One region of the Streptomyces sp. TG1A-8 genome, then DNA from elsewhere that is predicted to be linked to it. Evidence: riboswitches for the same ligand, from Rfam matches in the RefSeq annotation. Region 1 holds a riboswitch; each other region holds the start of a gene.

The links. Region 1 has a riboswitch for cyclic di-AMP ahead of QQY24_RS04770 (LysM peptidoglycan-binding domain-containing M23 family metallopeptidase). Riboswitches for the same ligand answer to the same signal wherever they lie in the genome.
Region 2: it holds a riboswitch for cyclic di-AMP, as region 1 does, so the genes downstream of both, QQY24_RS07975 (M23 family metallopeptidase) here and QQY24_RS04770 (LysM peptidoglycan-binding domain-containing M23 family metallopeptidase) in region 1, are expected to answer to the same signal.
Region 3: it holds a riboswitch for cyclic di-AMP, as region 1 does, so the genes downstream of both, QQY24_RS17005 (M23 family metallopeptidase) here and QQY24_RS04770 (LysM peptidoglycan-binding domain-containing M23 family metallopeptidase) in region 1, are expected to answer to the same signal.
Region 4: it holds a riboswitch for cyclic di-AMP, as region 1 does, so the genes downstream of both, QQY24_RS12945 (transglycosylase SLT domain-containing protein) here and QQY24_RS04770 (LysM peptidoglycan-binding domain-containing M23 family metallopeptidase) in region 1, are expected to answer to the same signal.

The regions. Positions count from the first base shown of each region.
Region 1 is NZ_JASTLB010000001.1:1,186,076-1,190,756, forward strand. It holds gene QQY24_RS04765 (SGNH/GDSL hydrolase family protein) at 1-407, opposite strand, end outside; gene QQY24_RS04770 (LysM peptidoglycan-binding domain-containing M23 family metallopeptidase) at 725-1,681, opposite strand; cyclic di-AMP (ydaO/yuaA leader) riboswitch at 1,686-1,846, opposite strand; gene QQY24_RS04775 (tyrosine-protein phosphatase) at 2,307-3,104, shown strand; gene QQY24_RS04780 (DUF6126 family protein) at 3,111-3,233, opposite strand; gene QQY24_RS04785 (helix-turn-helix domain-containing protein) at 3,230-3,853, opposite strand; gene QQY24_RS04790 (aspartate aminotransferase family protein) at 3,944-4,681, opposite strand, start outside.
Region 2 is NZ_JASTLB010000001.1:1,934,990-1,939,670, forward strand. It holds gene QQY24_RS07970 (GntR family transcriptional regulator) at 173-868, opposite strand; gene QQY24_RS07975 (M23 family metallopeptidase) at 1,066-1,806, opposite strand; cyclic di-AMP (ydaO/yuaA leader) riboswitch at 1,819-1,982, opposite strand; gene QQY24_RS07980 (pitrilysin family protein) at 2,192-3,580, opposite strand; gene QQY24_RS07985 (pitrilysin family protein) at 3,577-4,681, opposite strand, start outside.
Region 3 is NZ_JASTLB010000001.1:3,896,566-3,901,246, forward strand. It holds gene QQY24_RS16990 (dihydrofolate reductase family protein) at 1-2, shown strand, start outside; tRNA gene QQY24_RS16995 (tRNA-Met) at 80-153, shown strand; gene QQY24_RS17000 (PP2C family protein-serine/threonine phosphatase) at 367-1,563, shown strand; cyclic di-AMP (ydaO/yuaA leader) riboswitch at 1,846-2,014, shown strand; gene QQY24_RS17005 (M23 family metallopeptidase) at 2,022-3,053, shown strand; gene QQY24_RS17010 (aldo/keto reductase) at 3,232-4,179, shown strand; gene QQY24_RS17015 (PrsW family intramembrane metalloprotease) at 4,200-4,681, opposite strand, start outside.
Region 4 is NZ_JASTLB010000001.1:3,020,331-3,025,011, forward strand. It holds gene QQY24_RS12935 (DUF2092 domain-containing protein) at 1-171, opposite strand, end outside; partial or broken gene QQY24_RS12940 (polyprenyl synthetase family protein) at 421-1,430, opposite strand; cyclic di-AMP (ydaO/yuaA leader) riboswitch at 1,945-2,127, shown strand; gene QQY24_RS12945 (transglycosylase SLT domain-containing protein) at 2,131-2,619, shown strand; gene QQY24_RS12950 (HAD family hydrolase) at 2,653-3,465, opposite strand; gene fahA (fumarylacetoacetase) at 3,803-4,681, shown strand, end outside.

The DNA.
Region 1 (4,681 bases):
GTGGCGATCTTGCCGCGCAGGTGCTTGAGCACGGGGACGCCGCGGGTGTCGAAGCCGGTGGTCACCATCACCGTGCCGGCGGCCGCGGCCAGCCGGGCCACCGCCCGTTCGAAGCGCTCGGCCACCTCGTCCGGGTCGGTGCCGGGCCGGATGATGTCGTTGCCGCCCGCGCAGAAGGAGACGAGGTCCGGGGCGAGTTCGACGGCCTGGGGGACCTGGTCCGCCACGATCTGGTCGAGCAGCTTCCCGCGGACCGCGAGATTGGCGTACTCGAAGTCGCCCTCCGGCCGCCGGTCCGCCAACAGGACCGCGAACCGGTCGGCCCACCCCACGAACGCCCCGTCCGGGCCGGGATCGCCCACGCCCTCGGTGAAGCTGTCCCCCACCGCCACGTACGACCCGATCACTGATCTGTTGTCATTCTTCGAATCGTCTGCCACGTCGGGTCATGATTCACCTTCGGATGTGACCTACGCGACCGTAAGCGGGGATTGACGAACGGTGAGATGAGCCACTGCCAAAGACTTCACCAACTGCGGAATAGCCGTGTCCCCGCAGGTGTTGACTGTGCGACCGCCGCCCGGAGCACCGTGGGGCGGCACCGCGCGACGCCACCGCGCGACGCAGTCGCACAGATACGCCGAAGGCCGGCCCGCGGGAGCGCGGGCCGGCCTTCGGCGGCGTGTCGGGCAAGGTGGTGCGGGCAGGGCGGCGGACCGGCGCCTCAGCCCACGGTGACCCCGTGCAGGCGGAGGTAGCCGACGGGGTCGACGTCCGAACCGTAGTCCGGCGTCGTGCGGATCTCGAAGTGCAGGTGCGGGCCGGTCACGTTGCCGGTCGCCCCGGACAGGCCGAGCTGCGCGCCCTCGGCCACGGTCTGTCCGGCCGAGACGGAGAGCTGGGACAGGTGGGCGTACTGGGCGTAGTGGCCGTCGTTCAGCTTGATGACGACCTGGTTGCCGTAGGCGCCGCCCCAGCCGGCGGACACGACCGTGCCGGCGGCGACGGCCTTGACGGGGGTGCCGGTCGGGACGACGAAGTCGACGCCGGTGTGGTAACCGCTGGACCACATGCTGCCGGCCACGTGGTAGCCGGTGCCGAGGACGGCTCCGGTGACCGGGAGGGTGTAGCCGGTGGACGTGGCGGGGGCGGACGCGGCCGGGGCGGACGCGGCCGGGGCGGACGCGGGGGTCTTCGCCGCCGGGGCCGCCCGGGTCGTCCCCTCCTCCTCCGCCCGGTCGTCCGCCGGCGACGGGGTGCCCTGCGCGGCCGGGGCCCCGGTGCGCGCCGCCGCGGCCTTCCCGCCGAGCGTGAGCTTCAGGCCGGGGTGGATCAGCGACGGGTCGCCGCCGACGGCCTGCCGGTTGTCGTCGTAGAGCCGGTGCCAGCCGCCGCCCACGTGCTGCTCGTCGGCGATCCCCGCCAGGCAGTCGCCGGCCCTCACCGTGTAGGTGCGCACTTCGGAGGCGGTCCGCGCGGCGGTCCGCTGCTGGGACAGCGCCTGCTTCCCGGCGGCGGGGGACCCGGCGGCCTTGCCGGGCGCGGACGGCGGGGTGGCGGCGTGGGCTCCGGTGGTCCCGAGGAGCGGCAGGGCCAGAGCGGCGCCGCCGGTGCCGGCGACGGCGATGGAGCGGGTGAGACGCTGGGTCTTGGGGCGTCGGTGCTTACCCTTCGCGGGCATGGTGCATTCCTCTCCGGCGCCTGCGGGGTGAGCTGTCGGGTTCGGGCTGGAGCTGCCCGGCCGCGCGGTGCGCGGCTGCACCCCTAGCCTGTCGCGGAGACCGGACAGGCAGTGGTACCTGGTGGGTCCCCCGCTCCTGCCGTGGACGGGTGACGTGTGGGGAGTCCGGGCGGCGGCAGGATTCGGCGTTCCGTCCGGACGGGTGGCGAACGTAAGCGAACGGGACGCGCGGAAACAAGCGGCCTTTCCCGGGATTCTCCGTTCCGGGTGATCGACATCCCGGGGACGCGCTCACCCTCCGTGCGGTCCCGTCCTTTCCCGATCGGCAATCCCCCGGCGGGAAAAGGGATTTGCCCGAGCGGCGTGCGCAACGCACGGTCACGACTATGACGCTCCTCACGCGGCACCCTCCCCCCGCCTCCCATTACGGACCGAGTCGTTGCGAAAGTGTCGTTTCGGGCAGGGTGCCGGGTGTGCGGCGGGCGGGGAGCCCCGGGCCCGGGCCGTCGTACGGGGCGCGGCGGAACGGGTGCGACGGCTCGTGGCACGGGGAAGGCGATGTCGTATCGTCGGCTGAACGCCCGCCGGCGAGCCGCACCGGCGGGGCCTACCGGGAGGAGCCCCCGTGACGCAGCAGGTCCCGTCGACCGAGCCCGAGCTGGCCGGAGTGCGCAACTTCCGTGACGTGGGCGGACTGCCGACCGTGGACGGACGGCGGGTGCGCCACGGAGTGCTGTTCCGCAGCGGTCACCTCGCGCACGCGACGGAGGAGGACGCGGCCTTCCTCGCCTCCCTGGGCCTGCACACGATCTTCGACTTCCGCAACGCGGCCGACCAGAGGCTGGAGGGTCCGGACGTCGTGCTGCCCGGCGTGCGCAACGTGAACCTGCCGCTGAGCGACCCCGCGGACGGCGCCGAGTTCTGGAAGATGGTCCGCGACGGCGACCTCGACCAGCTGCGCGGCATCCTCGCGGACGGCAAGGGGGCGGCCCGGATGGTCGCCTCGTACCGCACGATCGTCAAGGAGCGCACCGCCGAGCACTCCCGGGTGCTGCACGCCCTCGCCGAGGACAGCGTGCCGGCGCTGATGCACTGCGCGGCCGGCAAGGACCGCGCGGGCATCTCCATAGCCGTGACGCTCCTCGCCGTGGGCGTGGAGCGGGAGGCGGTCGTCGCCGACTACCTGGAGTCCAACGCCAGGCACCGGCGCTACCGGGTCCGGCGCAGCGGCAGCGCGGAGACCGCGTACACGCCCGAGGTGATGGACCTGCTCAGCCCGCTCTTCGACGCACGCGCCGAGTACCTGTCGGCGGCCTTCGAGAGCATCGAGGAGACGTGGGGCGGAATCGACGCCTACTTCGAGCAGGGTCTCGGGCTCGACCCGCGGACCCGGGAGCGGCTGCGCGAGCGCCTGCTGGACTGAGCGCGCTCAGCCCTTGGCCCCCAGGGCGAACAGCAGGTAGAGGAACGCGGCCAGCACGTGCCCGAGGGCGATGTAGACGATCAGCCGGATCCAGAGCGAGCGGGGGAACTTCTCCTCCATGTTGCTCATGGGTGTTCCCCCGTCAACGGGCCCAGGCACAGGGTGGCCGTGGGACTCTGCAGCAAGGTGTGGACGAACAACAGTTCGACACCGTCGTGGCCCTCGGCGGCGAGGCGGTGCGGGGTGAGCGAGTCGAAGTGCGCGCCGTCACCGGGCGCGAGCAGGTGCGCGCCGTCCCCGAGGCGCAGCCTGAGCCGCCCCTGGAGGACGTGGAGCCACTCCTCGCCGGGGTGGACCCGCACGATGTCGCCCTGGGCGCCGTACGGCACCCGGACGCGCAACGCCTGCATGCCGCGTCCGGGTGCCCCGGCCTGGAAGTACGTCCAGCCGCCGGCGCGCGTCGGTTCCATGTCGGCGGCGCGCACGACGGCGTCGCGGTCGGCGGTGCTCTCGCCGAGCAGTTCCGAGACGGTCGTACCGTAGGTGCGGGCGAGCGCGAGCAGCGTCGGCAGCGAGGGCTGGCGCCGCCCGGTCTCCAGCCGGGACAGGTGGGCCGGGGACAGCCCGGCGGAGCGTGCCGCGGCCTCCAGGGTCAGGCCGGCCCGCCGGCGCAGGGCGCGCAGCTGCGGCGCGACGGCGGGCAGCTCGTCCCCCCGGCCCGCCGGCGGTTCGGCGTGTGAGGCGTTCATGCCCCCATTCAGCCGCAGCCTTGCCCGTGCGGCAAATTACTTGCCTCTCAGGCAAAAACCGCGGCCGGGAGCGGCGGGGCCGCCGCGCCGTCAGCGGTTGGCCACCGCCTGCTTGATCAGGGTCCTGCCGAAGTCCCACATCAGGCCGCCGCCACTGTGGGCGTCGTCCATCACGGCGGTGAAGGCACCGAGGAACCGGTCCACGTCGGCCTCGTCGAGGACCAGCGGCGGGATCAGCTTGATCACCTCCAGGTGGTCGCCGGAGACCTGGGTGAGGATCCGGTGCCGCTGCAGCAGCGGGACGACGACCATCTGCGCGAACAGGCCCTTGCGGGCGGCCTGGAGCATCGTCCAGCGGCTGCGCAGTTTCAGCGAGGAGGGCCGGCCGAACTCGATGCCGATCATCAGGCCCCGGCCGCGGACGTCGGCGAGCAGCTCGTACTCGTCGATCAGCGCGGTCAGCCGGGACTTCAGCAGCTCGCCGGTGGCGCGCACCCCGGCGACGATCTGCTCGTTCTCCATGACCGACAGCACGGCGAGCCCCGCGGCCATCGCCTGCGCGTTGGCCCCGAAGCTCGCCGAGTGGACGAGGACGCGGTCCATGGACGAGTAGACCTTCTTGAAGATCCAGTCCCTGCCGAGGGTGGCGCCGACCGGGACGTAGCCGCCGGACAGCGCCTTGGCCACGCACACCAGGTCCGGTTCGACCCCGTCCTCGCGCTGGTAGGCGTAGAAGTCGCCGGTGCGGCCGAGGCCGGTCTGCACCTCGTCGGCGATGAGCAGCGCCTTGTGCCGGTGCAGCAGTTCCTGGGCGGCGCGCAGGTAGCC
Region 2 (4,681 bases), 750 kb from region 1:
AAGCCGCGTCGTCCGGGCAGGACGGCGCGGCTTCCCGCATTTCCACGCCCGCCGGGCGGAAATCCGCCGTGAGCGCGCGAATAAATGCGACCGCACAGGGGCGGCACGCGCGGAAAAAGGCAGCGGAAACACCGGTCCACCGAATATCCGCTCTTTGTATACGGCGCCCGTGTTAATGTCGCGGGCCCGGCATGTTTACGACGTGTTGCGAGTTCCTCACGCGCTCCGGGCGGTCCCCGGCCGGGGTGAGGCGCAGCCGGTGCGCGGCCGTCGCGCGCTCGGTGTGCAGCGCCGTGACGGCTCGCGCGCGCTCGCCGTCGCCGCGCGCCACCGCGTCCACGATGGCGCCGTGCTCCGCCCAGCAGTCCGCCGGGCTGGCCGGTGCCTGCACCGCGTACATCCAGGTGATCTTGTGCCGCAGCTGGGTCAGCGCCGAGGTCAGGGAGTGGCTGCCGCAGGCCTGGGCGAGCGTCTCGTGGAACCAGCCGCCCAGCGAGCGCAGGTCCTCGCTGTTGCCCCTCCTGGCCCGCTCCTGGCCCAGCCGGACCAGGCCGCGCAGCACCTTCAGATGGGCGTCGGTGCGCCGCCGGGCGGCCCGGGAGGCGCCGAGCGGCTCCAGCAGCACGCGCATCTCCAGCAGGTCGGCGGCCTCCTGCTCGGTCGGTTCGGCCACGCACGCGCCCGCGTGCCGCCGGGTCACCACGAACCCCTCCGCCTCCAGGGTGCGCAGCGCCTCGCGGACGGGGACGCGCGAGACGCCGTAGCGGCGGGCCAGGACTTCCTCGGTGAGGCGGCTGCCGCGTTCGTGGACACCGGCCACGATGTCGTCCCGGATCGCCGTGCACACCGAGTGCGCCGGAATACGCATGACCGACCTCCGTCTTAATCCCCGTGAAACGCCGACGATGGACGCGTGTTCCGTGACTCTATTCCAAGGGGCCGGAATTTCCGACGGCGGACCGGAATCCGTGGATATTTTTTGGACAGCGGGCACCGGGACCGCACGGGAACGGCGAAGGCCCCGGCTCGGGGAGCCGGGGCCGCGCCGGGGCGTGCGGTCGTTCGTCAGACGTTCACGCCGTGCTTGCGGAGGTAGGCGACGGGGTCGACGTCCGAGCCGTACTCCGGGGTCGTGCGGACCTCGAAGTGCAGGTGCGGCCCGGTGACGTTGCCGGTGGCGCCGGACAGGCCGATCCGCAGGCCCGCGGTGACCTTCTGGCCCACGGTGACGCCGATGGACGACAGGTGGCCGTACTGGGTGTACATGCCGTCGGCCATCCGGATCACGACCTGGTTGCCGTAGGCGCCGCCCCAGCCGGTGGAGACGACGGTGCCGGAGCCCACCGCGTGGACCGGGGTGCCGCTCGCGGCGTGGAAGTCGACGCCGGTGTGCGAGCCGGAGGACCACAGGGAACCACCGGTCTTGTAGCCGGTGGAGACGTAGGAGCCGGCGATCGGGGCGACGAAGGCGTTCAGGCGCTTGCGCTCGGCCTCCCGGGCGGCGCGTGCCTGGGCCTCGCGGTCCTTCTCGGCGGCCGCCGCGGCCTCCTCGGCCGCCTTCTGCGCGGCGGCCTCCTGCTGGGCGGCGGCCTGCGCGTCGATCTGCTCGGCGAGCGTGTCGCTCACCGTGATGACCGGGGTGAGGCCGGTCTGCTCGGGGGGGTTCTCCGCGGCGAACGCCGGGGCGGCCGCGAGGGTGCCGATGACACCGGTGGTGGTGAGGGCCGCGACACCGGCCGCCTGAGCGGTGGTGCGCTTGACCCGGCCGGGCTTGCGGTGCTTCCCGGTGGCGCACATGAACGCCATGAAGTGGGTGGTCCTTTCCTTCCCTCTCGCCTACCGGGTTAGCTGACGGGTTCGGAGCAGGAAGGTCTCCTACGGGCCCCCTCGCTGGCGCGCGGGCGTCCGATTCACCCCAGGGACTGCGTGGGGTCCCCGGCTCCCCTGGCTCGCGCCGTACGGGGACTCGGCGATGGCTGTCCGGTGCCGCGGATGCGGCGCACTGCCTGACGAACAGCCCGGACGAAGCTACGGTGTGCCGCTTCCCGCCATCAAACAAAAGCGGGCTTTTGTAGCGCATCCCACAGCCCGGAAGGGCAACCACTGCGGCAATCCGGACATGTGGGCAACCGCCCGTGCGCGCGTGGGGCCCTGACGACCCGCCGGTCGCCGGAGCCCCACGCGCGGGTGCCTACTCGGCCCGCACGACCGTGACGGGACCGATGCCGAGGGCCTCCACGGGCGCCGCGATCTGCGAGGCGTCACCGACGAGGACGGTCACCAGGCGGTCCACCGGGAAGGCGTTGACGACCGCCGCGGTGGCCTCCACGGTGCCGGTGGCGGCGAGTCGCCGGTAGAGCCCGGCCTGGAAGTCGTCGGACAGGTGCTGCTCGACCTGGTCGGCCAGGGCGCTCGCGACGGCCGCCGCGGTCTCGTACTTCAGCGGCGCCACCCCCACCAGGTTCTGCACGGCGACGTCCCGCTCGGCGTCGGTCAGCCCCTCCGCCGCGAGCCTGCGCAGCACCTTCCACAGGTCGTCCAGCGCGGGACCGGTGTTGGGGGTGTCCACGGAGCCGCTGATGGCGAGCATCGCGGCGCCCGTGCCGTCCGGGGCGGAGCGCAGGACCTGCGCGAAGGCGCGGACGCCGTAGGTGTAGCCCTTCTCCTCGCGCAGGACGCGGTCCAGGCGCGAGGTGAGGGTGCCGCCCAGGCAGTAGGTGCCGAGCACCTGGGCGGGCCACACGCGGTCGTGCCGGTCGCAGCCGACCCGGCCGATGAGCAGCTGCGTCTGGACGGCGCCGGGCCGGTCGACGACGACCACGCGTCCGGTGTCGTCGGCGGTCACCGGCGGGACCTGCCGCGGCTCGCCCGGGGTGCCGGTCCAGGCGCCCAGGGTGTCGGCGAGCAGCGCGTCCAGGTCCGTGCCGGTGAGGTCGCCGACGACGACCGCGGTGGCCGTCGCGGGGCGCACGTGCCGGTCGTAGAAGGCGCGTACGGCCGCCGCGTCGATCTTGGCGACCGTGTCCTCGGTGCCCTGGCGCGGGCGCGACATGCGCGAGGCCGCCGGGAACAGCTGCCTGGAGAGTTCCTTGGCGGCCCGGCGGGAGGGGTTGGCCAGCTCGTGCGGGATCTCGTCCAGGCGGTTGCGGACCAGCCGCTCGACCTCGTTCTCGGCGAACGCGGGGGCGCGCAGCGCGTCGGCGAGCAGGCCGAGGCCCCTGCCCAGGCGGGAGGCCGGGACCTCCAGGCTGATCCGGACGCCGGGGTGGTCCGCGTGCGAGTCGAACGTGGCGCCGGCCCGCTCCAGTTCGGCGGCGAACTCCTCCGCCGAGTGCTGGTCGGTGCCCTCGGAGAAGGCCCGGGCCATGATGCTGGCGACGCCGTCCAGGCCGGCCGGTTCGGCGTCCAGCGGCGCGTCCAGCAGCACCTCGACGGCGACGACCTGCTGGCCGGGCCGGTGGCAGCGCAGCACGGTCAGGCCGTTGCCGAGGGTGCCGCGCTCGGGGGCCGGGAACGCCCACGGCCTGGCCTCGCCGGGCTGCGGCTGGGGGTGGAACTCCATGGTGGCGAGCTCGCTCACTTGGCCGTCTCCTCGTCGTCGCTGTGCTCGGCGCCTGCCTCCACCGTCGCCTCCGCCCGGGGGTCCTCGGGGACGTCGGTGTCCTCCAGGACCTCGGGGGACTTCGGCTCGTAGACGAGGACCGCGCGGTTGTCGGGGCGCAGGCGGGCCTTGGCCACCTCCCGGACCTCCTCGGGGGTCACCTCCAGAACGCGCCGGACGGCCGTGAGGGCGAGCTGCGGGTCGCCGAACAGGACGGCGTACCGGCACAGTTCGTCGGCGCGGCCGGCGACGGTGCCGAGCCGGTCCAGCCACTCGCGCTCCAGCTGGGCCTGGGCGCGCTCCATCTCCTCGGGGGTGGGGCCCTCCTCGGCGAAGCGGGCCAGCTCCTCGTCGATGGCGGCCTCGATGACCGGCACCTCGACGTCACCGGAGGTCTTCACGTCCAACCAGCCCAGCGAGGGCGCGCCGGCCAGGCGCAGCAGGCCGAACCCGGCGGTGACGGCCGTGCGGTCGCGGCGCACCAGCCGGTTGAACAGGCGGGAGGACTCGCCGCCGCCGAGGACGGTCAGGGCGAGGTCGGCCGCGTCCGCCTCGCGCGTGCCGTCGTGCGGGAGCCGGTAGGCGGCCATCAGGGCGCGTGCCGGGACCTCCTCCACGACGACCTCGCGCAGCTGCTCGCCGAGGACGTCCGGGAGCGTGCCGTCGCGGGGCTCGGGCTTGCCGTCGTGGGCGGCGATGGACCCGAAGTACTTCTCGATCCAGGCCAGGGTTTGCTCGGGGTCGATGTCGCCGACCACGGAGAGCACCGCGTTGTTGGGCGCGTAGTAGGTGCGGAAGAACTGGCGGGCGTCCTCCAGGGTGGCCGCGTCCAGGTCCGCCATCGAGCCGATCGGGGTGTGGTGGTAGGGGTGGCCCTCCGGGTAGACGAGGGCGGTCAGCTTCTCGAAGGCGGTGCCGTAGGGGACGTTGTCGTAGCGCTGGCGGCGCTCGTTCTTGACGACGTCCCGCTGGTTCTCCATGGACTCGTCGTCCAGGGCGGTCAGCAGCGACCCCATGCGGTCCGCCTCCAGCCAGAGGGCGAGCTCCAGCTGGTGGGCGGGCATGGTCTCGAAGTAGTTG
Region 3 (4,681 bases), 2.7 Mb from region 1:
GACCGGGCACCCGGGAGGCGCTCCCGGGGAAGCCGTGTGCGACCACCCCCGCGGATGGCGTATGCTTGAGACACAACGACGCGGGGTGGAGCAGCTCGGTAGCTCGCTGGGCTCATAACCCAGAGGTCGCAGGTTCAAATCCTGTCCCCGCTACTGAAGGCTCAGGGCCGGGATCCAGTACATGGATCCCGGCCCTGAGTGTTTGTGCTGTTCCCCGTGCGGACCCCCTTCCCGCGCGCTCCCGGCCCGCCGGGAGGGTGAGGAGTGGCGTGCGTCACAGTCGGTCGTCCACTCGGCCCACAGCGCTCGCCCGCCCTCCCCGCCCCCGCCACGCTGGAGCCACGTCGAGGACACGGGAGACGAGCGGTGCGCCCTGGTGAGGTGGACGAGAGCCGGTACGCCAGGGCCGGTGACGGGCTGCCCGGCGACCCCGGTCCCGGTCCGCACGCCGGGCCCTCGCCCGTCCCGCCGGACACCGGCCGTCCTCCCCGCCGCCGCCGCCCGTCCCCGCGCGCCCTGGCCCGCGCCCTGCCCGCGCTGCTGATCGCCGGCGGGATCCTGTCCGCCCTCCTCGTCCCGCGCGGCTTCGTCGCGGTCCCCTCCCTCACGGCCGCCCCCCTGGTCGCCGCGCCGCTGTCCTCCCTGCGCGCCACGGTCCTCACGGGCCTGGCCGCCCTGGCCATCACCGCCGCCGTGCACGCCCACGCCGGCCCGCGCGCGGACGCCGGCGCGGCCACCGGGGTCGTCACCGTGGCCACGGTCGCCGTGCTGGCCGCCGCCATCAACCGCGTCGTGCGCCGGGGCGACCGCCGGCTCGCCTCCGCCCGCGAGATCGCCGAGGCCGCCCAGCGGGCCGTACTGCCCGAACCCGCGGCCCGGATCGGCGGCTTCGACGTCGCGGCCCGCTACGAGGCGGCGCAGGCGGACGCCTCCATCGGCGGCGACCTGTACGCGGTCCAGGACAGCCCGCACGGCGTGCGGCTCATCGTCGGTGACGTGCGCGGCAAGGGCATGGGCGCGGTCGCGGTCGTCGCCGTGGTGATCGGGGCCTTCCGGGAGGCCGCCGAGCAGGAGCCCTCGCTGGCGGCGGTGGCCGAACGGCTGGAGCGGGCGCTGGCCCGAGAGGGCGCCCGACGGCAGGGGACCGACGCCTTCGAGGGCTTCACCACCGCCGTCCTCGCCGAACTCCCGCACGGCGGGGCGAGCGTCCGCATCGTGAGCCGCGGCCACCCGCCGCCCCTGCTGCTGCACGCCGACGGCACCCTGCGCAGCCTGACCGTGCCCGAGCCCGCGCTGCCGCTCGGCATGGGCGACCTGGGCCGGTGGCCCGACCGTGCGGTGGAGGCCGGCTTCCCGCGCGGCGCCACCCTGCTGCTGTACACCGACGGCCTGTCCGAGGCGCGGGACGCCCGCGGCCGGTTCTACGACCCCGAGCTGCGGCTCGCGGGCCGCGTCTTCCCCGACCCGGGCGCCCTCCTCGGCCGGCTCGCCGCCGAGGTGCGCCGGCACTCCGCGGGCGGCATGACGGACGACATGGCGCTCCTCGCCGTACGACGGCCCTGACCGCACGGCGCCCGGCCGTACGACGGCCACGGCCGCACGGCCGCACGGAGGATCGTCACGCCCTGTGACCGTTCGGCAGCCGTGCGCATCACATCTGAGTAACCGTCAAAACCGCCGGGACTCCTGAACGGTGGTCGACTCGCCCGCCTTCCTCCCTTCCTGGCGCGTACGTCCACCCCGGAAACGTCAACGAGTGGGCCGAACGGCTTGGAATCTGGCGGCAGGGTCTATTAACGTTCGATAACGCAGCGCGGTCGTCCCAGCCGTCACAAGAGACGGCTCCGCGCGCACGCGCCGAATCCCGCGAGGGAACCGGGGAACCACCACCTTGGGGTGAATCACGCGGATGCCGTCGTGAACTCGTCGAGTCCACGACAGGTATACGCGCGTAGGAGACCTTCCTGCTCCGAACCCGTCAGCTAACCCGGTAGGCGGAGGAAGGAAAGGAGCACGCCCGCGTGGCGTCCAACCGGCCTGCCCCCCAAACCCCGTACCCGCCGGCTCCGCACGAGTCCGCGGCCTTCGGCCACGGCGAGTACCGCGCCGACGAGGGGCCGTGGGAGGAGTGGAACCCCACCGAGGACTCCGTCCGCCCGGTACGCGGCCGGCACCGCGTGGCCAAGCAGCGCGGCGGCGGACTCGCCCGCAGCTCCACCGTCCTCGGCGTCGGCGTGATCGCCGCCGTCGGCGCCGGCGGCATGGCCAGCGCCAGCACCGGCAAGCCGCCGGTGTCCATCTCCCTGCCGGACCTGCCCTCGGTCGGCTCCCTGTTCGGCGACGACTCCTCCGACGCGCCCGCCGCGGACACGCTCGGCGGCGTCGGCACCGCCTCCGCCGCCGACGGCCAGGGCACCTCCGACGCGGGGGAGGCCCTGCGCAACCGGATCATGGCCCAGGCCGAGCGGCAGCAGAGCGCGGCGAACGACAAGGCCACCGCGGCCGCCGTCGCCGCCGTCCAGAAGCAGACCGCGGACGCGGCCGCCGAGGCGGAGAAGGAAGCCGCCTCCCAGGCCGCCGCGGCCAAGGAGAAGGCGGAGGCCGCCGCCGAGAAGAAGGCCGAGCAGGCGCGCCTGGCCGAGCTGGCCAAGCGGTACACGCTGCCCACCTCGTCGTACACGATCACCTCGACCTTCGGCCAGGCCGGCTCGATGTGGTCCTCCGGCTACCACACCGGCCTCGACTTCGCCGCCCCCACCGGCACGCTCATCAAGGCCGTCCACGGCGGCACCGTCACCGAGGCCGGCTGGGCCGGCTCCTACGGTTACCGGACCATCCTGACCCTGGACGACGGCACGGAGCTGTGGTTCTGCCACCAGTCCTCGATCAGCGTCTCCGTCGGCCAGAAGGTCGGCACCGGTGACGTCATCGGCCGCGTCGGCGCCACCGGCAACGTCACCGGCCCGCACCTGCACCTGGAGGTCCACCCCGGTGGCCAGGCCACCGGCATCGACCCGATGGCGTGGCTGCGCGGCAAGGGCCTCACCCCCTGACGAGCCCCGTCCGGCGGGCCCGTGAGCCCTGAGGAGCGGGCGGGCCCTTCCCCGGGTGCACCCGCGGGCCCCCGGCGGTCCCGACGGCACCCCCGTCGTCAGGGCCGCCGGTCGCGTCCGCACACCGTTCGCGCCGGGACCGGAATGCGCGGCCGGCGGACGATCGTTGAACAGAGGCATGACTGTTCCTCTGCGCAAACTCGGCTCCTCCGACCTCGAGGTCTTCCCGCTCGCCCTCGGCGGCAACGTCTTCGGCTGGACCGCCGACGAGGAGACCTCCTTCGCCGTCCTCGACGCCTACGCGGCCGCCGGCGGCAACTTCGTCGACACCGCCGACTCCTATTCGGCGTGGATCGAGGGCAACCGGGGCGGCGAGTCCGAGACCATCATCGGCAGGTGGGTCAGGGCCCGCGGCAACCGCTCCGACGTCGTCATCGCGACCAAGGTCAGCCAGCACCCCCGGTACCGGGGCCTGTCCGCCGCGAACATCAAGGCCGCCGCCGACGCCTCCCTGCGCCGCCTGGACACCGACTACATCGACCTCTACTACACCCACTTCGACCAGCCCGAGGTGCCGGTCGAGGAGATCATCGGCGCCCTCGACGAGCTGGTGCGGGCGGGCAAGGTCCGGCACATCGCCGCCTCCAACATCAGCCCCGAGCGCCTGCGGGCCTCCCTCGACCTCTCCGACCGCGAGGGCCTCGCCCGCTACGTCGCCCTCCAGCCCCACTACAACCTGGTCTCCCGCGACACCTACGAGGGCCCCCTGCGGGACCTCGCGGCCCGGGAGGGCCTCGCCTCGGTTCCGTACTTCGCCCTCGCGTCCGGCTTCCTCACCGGCAAGTACCGCCCCGGCGCCACGGTCGACAGCGCCCGTGCCGGCCGGGCCGCCCAGTACCTCGGCTCCGAGCGCGGCCGGAACGTCCTCACGGCCCTGGACGAGATCGCCACCGCCCACGGGGCCCCGGTGGCCGCGGTCGCCCTCGCCTGGCTCGCGGCCCAGCCCACGGTCGCGGCCCCCATCGCCTCGGCCCGGACGGTCGACCAGCTCCCCGCCCTGCTGGGCATGACCGGCCTGACCCTGCCGGAGGAGGACCTGCGCAGGCTGACCGAGGCGTCGGCGTAGCCCTTCCCGCCCCCGGCCCGCTAGGACTTGTACGGGTTGTAGGCGGGGTGCCCGTACGGCACCGCCGGGTACCCGTACGGCACCGCCGGGTACCCGTACGGCGTCCAGTACGCCGTGGGCGGGGGCACCGGGGCGGAGGCCCGGGCCGCGTACTCCAGCGACGGCCGGGCCGCCGCCCTCCGCCCCCACAGTTCCGCCAGCAGTTCCCGCTCCCGTACGGCGAAGTCGCCGCCGGCCCGCCCCTTTCGCGCCCGGTGCCGCAGGAACGCCAGCGAGGTGGCGCACGCCTCGTACCGCGCCACGTCGCGCGCCGCCGGCCGGCCCCCGAAGTGGTGCCCGGCGTACTCCCGGGCCATCCGGCGCGCCCGCATCGACCCCAGGGCGAACGGTTCGGCCGGCCCCAGCCACCCGGCGTGCGCGTACGCCGGCAGCTCCTCCCGCACGGTCCGCAGTTCCCGCTGCCGGGTCCAGACGGCCAGCCAGGTCAGCAAGCCGAACGCGG
Region 4 (4,681 bases), 1.8 Mb from region 1:
CAGGTCGGGGTCGCCCGAGTCGGCGAGCGCCGGCACCAGGCCGATCGTGGCCGCCGCCACCCCCACCACCGCCACGGGGACGACGTACCGGGCGGCCCTGCGGCGTCCGGGGCGCAGGTCCTCGTCGTGCCGTGCGGTGCCCGTTGCGTCACCGGATTCGTACGGTGCCATGTGTTGCCCTACCTCCGTCGTCGGCGGCGGCTGCCCTCACTCTGGTCCACTTGAGCCGCCATTCTCACCCGAATCGGTGAGGAGTGGTGATTTCCGTGGTTTCCATCTCACCAAACCGGCCGTGAGAAAGCGTCAGACCTCGGAGCCAACTCCGCGTACGCCTGGGGTATGACACCCGGCGGCCGCGCCTCCCCCGACCCGTAGGGGTCGGGCGGGACGGCACCGTCCGGCCGGTGTCCGGGCGCTGGCTCAGCCGGCACGGTGGACCACCGCGTCGCACAGTTCGAGCAGCGCCGCCTTGGCGTCGCACTCCGGCAGCGGGGCCAGCGCGGACCGCGCCTCCTCCGCGTAGCGGACGGTGTCCCGGCGGGCCTGCTCCAGCGCGGGGTGGGCGCGCAGCGCGACCAGCGCCTCGGTGTGCCGGCCGTCGTCGCTGAGGTCGGAGTCGAGCAGTTCGCACAGGGCGAGGTCCTCGGGCAGCCCCAGCCGGGCCGCGCGTTCGCGCAGCCGGAGCACGGGCAGCGTCGGGATGCCCTCGCGCAGGTCGGTCCCGGGGGTCTTGCCGGACTCGTGCGAGTCGGAGGCGATGTCGAGGACGTCGTCCGCGAGCTGGAAGGCGACCCCGAGCCGTTCGCCGTACTGGGTGAGGACGTCGACGACCGTCTCGCGGGCGCCGGACATCATCGCGCCGAACCGGCACGACACCGCCACCAGGGAGCCGGTCTTGCCGCCGAGCACGTCCAGGTAGTGCTCGACCGGGTCACGGCCGTCCGAGGGGCCCGCGGTCTCCAGGATCTGCCCGGTGACCAGCCGCTCGAACGCCAGGGCCTGCACCCGCACGGCCTCGGGGCCGAGGTCGGCGAGGATCTGGGAGGCGCGGGCGAACAGGAAGTCCCCGGTGAGGACGGCGACGGAGTTGCCCCAGCGTGTGTTGGCGCTCTCCACGCCGCGCCGCACGGACGCCTCGTCCATGACGTCGTCGTGGTACAGGGTGGCCAGGTGGGTCAGCTCCACGACGACGGCGGACGGCACGACACCCGGCGCGTACGGGTCGCCGAACTGCGCGGCGAGCATCACGAGCAGTGGCCGGAACCGCTTCCCCCGGCCCGCACGAGGTGCTGCGCGGCCTCCGTGATGAACGGGACCTCGCTCTTGGTGGCCTCGAGCAGGCCTTCCTCGACAGCCGTCAATCCGGCCTGGACATCGGCTTCGAGGGCCTGGTCCCGCACGCTCAGCCCGAACGGCCCGACGACGGTCACGAGGGGTCTCCTGTCTGCTGGTGTCTGCTGGCGGTTACACGGTTTGTCGATAGGTCGCTGCCTTCACTCAACTCAGCGTATCCGGTCCCGTTTCGATCACCGATAGCGCCCACCGGTCCAGCCCGGGCGGTATCGGTCGTGACCGTTATATTTCCGATCGGGTGATATGAGGACATATCTTTCCGCCCTATTCCCCGCCCGTACGGAGGGGTCGGATCCGGCCAGTCCTTCCGTTCCGGTGGGCCGCAATCACAAATCACCCATATCCGATTTGGCATAATTCGCCATTTCGTGAAGTGGGTCACGTGCGGGCCGTGGCGCACCGATCGCCCCTCACGGCCCCTTCGCCTTGCCGCGACGGCCAGTTGGGGCACGGCGACCGCAAAGGATCAAGTGCCCCATATCCCCCGGACCGGTGTCGACCGGCATGTTCCGTGAATCCGGTGCTTGTTCCCGACATGTGCTCTCGCATACGTTCCCGCCCTGTCAGGCGGACGCCGAATCCTGCCGCGCCTGGCACCACCCGTCGAGAACCCATTCGTACGGCAGGAGCGGGGGACCCAGGCAAGCCGCCGGACCGGACGCACACGCCGTCCCGGGACGGCTCGGGGTGAAGCCGCGCGGCCACGGCCGCGCGGCCGGGCACCTCCCCGCCCGAACCCGACAGCTCACCTCGCAGGCGACGGAGAGGAACATCCCCATGTCTGCTGCCCCCCGGTACCGCCGCGTCCGCACCAACCGCCTCGTCCGCCGGATCGCCGTCCTCGGCGCCGGTGCCGCCGTCCTCACGCTCCCGCTCGTCGGCGCGGCCGACGCCTCCGCGGCCACCACCACGGCCGCCGCGGCCGCCACCACCCCCGCCGGGTACCCGAACAACCTCGACGGCTGGATCCGCGAGTCGCTCGCGATCATGGCCCAGCGCGGCATCCCGGGCACCTACAACGGCATCTACCGCAACGTCATGCGCGAGTCCTCGGGCAACCCGCTCGCCGTCAACGGCTGGGACTCCAACGCCGCCGCGGGCACCCCGTCCAAGGGACTGCTGCAGGTCATCGACCCGACCTTCGCCGCCTACCACGTGCCCGGCACCGCGTTCGACCCCTACGACCCGGTCGCCAACATCACCGCGGCCTGCAACTACGCGGCCGCGCGCTACGGGTCGATCGACAACGTGTACGGCGCGTACTGACCGGCGCCCCCGGCGGGCCCGCCGCCGTCCCGGTCAACCGGCCGGGAACAGCCTCTCGAGGACGACGGCGACGCCGTCGTCCTCGTTCGAGGCGGTGACCTCGTCCGCGACGGCCTTCAGCTCGGGATGGGCGCCGGCCATGGCCACGCCGTACCCGGCCCAGCCGAACATGGGGATGTCGTTGGGCATGTCCCCGAAGGCGAGGGCCCGCCCGGCGGCGACGCCCAGGTGGTCCGCCGCCAGCGCCAGGCCGGTCGCCTTGGTGACACCGCTCGGCTGCAGCTCCACGGTCCCCGGCCCCGACATGGTGACCGTCGCCAGCGGACCCACCGCCGAGCGGGCGGCCGCCGCCAGCTCGTCGTCGGTCAGCGCGGGGTGGCGCAGCAACACCTTGCTGATGGGCTCGCGCCACAGGTCCTCGCGCCGGCCGACCCGGACGGCGGGCAGGGCCGGGTGGGGCATCAGGTACCCGGGTTCGATCAGGGTGCGCCCCTCCACGCCGTCCTGGTCGACGGCCGCGTACACCTGGCCCACCTCGGCCTCGATCTTGCCGAGCGCGGTCTCGGCCGACTCCCGGTCCAGCCCGACCGACCACAGCAGACGGCCGGCGCCGGCGTCGTAGACCTGCGCCCCCTGCGCGCACACCGCGAGCCCCGTGCAGCCGAGGTCGGCCAGCAGGGGCCGCACCCGGGGGGCCGGGCGGCCCGTCACCACCAGGTGCCGGGCGCCGGCCCGCGCCGCCCGCGCGAGCGCGGCCAGCGACCGGTCGGAGACCGTGTCGTCGCCGCGCAGCAGCGTCCCGTCCAGGTCGGTGGCGATCAGGGTGAATGCGGGAAGTGCGGCCATGATCAGAGAATACGGACGCGCCGCCCCGCCGACTCATCCCGCGGCACGCGCCGGATCCCGGCGGCGGCCCCCGCACCGCGGGCCGGGACCCGGCGGCGGCCCCGGCCGTGCCCTCGCACGTCCTCGCACGCTTCCGCACGCCCTCGCACGTCCTCCAAGGACGCCGGCCGGAACGGGCGCCCGGGCAGGGCCGCTCGGGGGCGTCGCGGACCCCGTGGACATCGCCCGCTCACCCCGGACGGCACTGCGTGGGACGTGCGGCACACCCGTAACGTGTGGCGCAACCACATGGAACGCAGTGCCATGCATGGCCCGGATGAGAGTGAGGCAGCACCCCATGCCCCCCTTCGACGTCCCCGAGGGCGACCCCTTCGGTCCGCACAACCTCCCCTACGGCGTGTTCTCGCCCGCCGGCAACACCGGGCGCAGGGTCGGCGTCCGGCTCGGCAACCACGTCCTGGACGCGGGCGCCGCGGCCGCCGCACTCGGCTCGCCGTACGCCTCCCTGCTCGCCCGGCCCACCCTCACCCGGCTGCTGGCCGCCGGCCGCACGGCCTGGTCGGACGTGCGGCGCGCCCTGACCGCGTGGGTCACGGTGCCCGCGCACCGCGAGACCATCGAGCCACTCTTCCACCCGCTGTCGCAGGTCACCCTGCACCTGCCGTTCGAGGTGGCCGACTACGTCGACTTCTACGCCTCCGAGAACCACGCCCGCAACGTCGGCCGGATCTTCCGTCCGCACGCCGAGGACTCGCTGACCCCGAACTGGAAGCACCTGCCGATCGGCTACCACGGGCGCGCCGGCACGGTGGTGGTGTCCGGCACGGACGTCATACGGCCGTCCGGGCAGCGCAAGGGCCCGGACGACCCGGCGCCCGTCTTCGGCCCGTCGGTCCGGCTGGACATCGAGGCCGAGGTCGGCTTCGTGGTGGGCGTGCCCTCCGCGCCGGGCAGGCCGGTCGCCCTCGGCGACTTCGAGGAGCACGTCTTCGGGCTCTGCCTGCTGAACGACTGGTCGGCGCGGGACATCCAGTCCTGGGAGTACGTCCCCCTCGGCCCGTTCCTCGGCAAGTCCTTCGCCACGTCGGTGTCGGCGTGGATCACCCCGCTGGACGCGCTGGAGCACGCGCGCGTGGCGCCTCCCGAGCGCACCCACCCGCTGCTGCCCTACCTGGACGACTCGGCCCCCGGGATCGAACCCGGCGGCTACGACCTG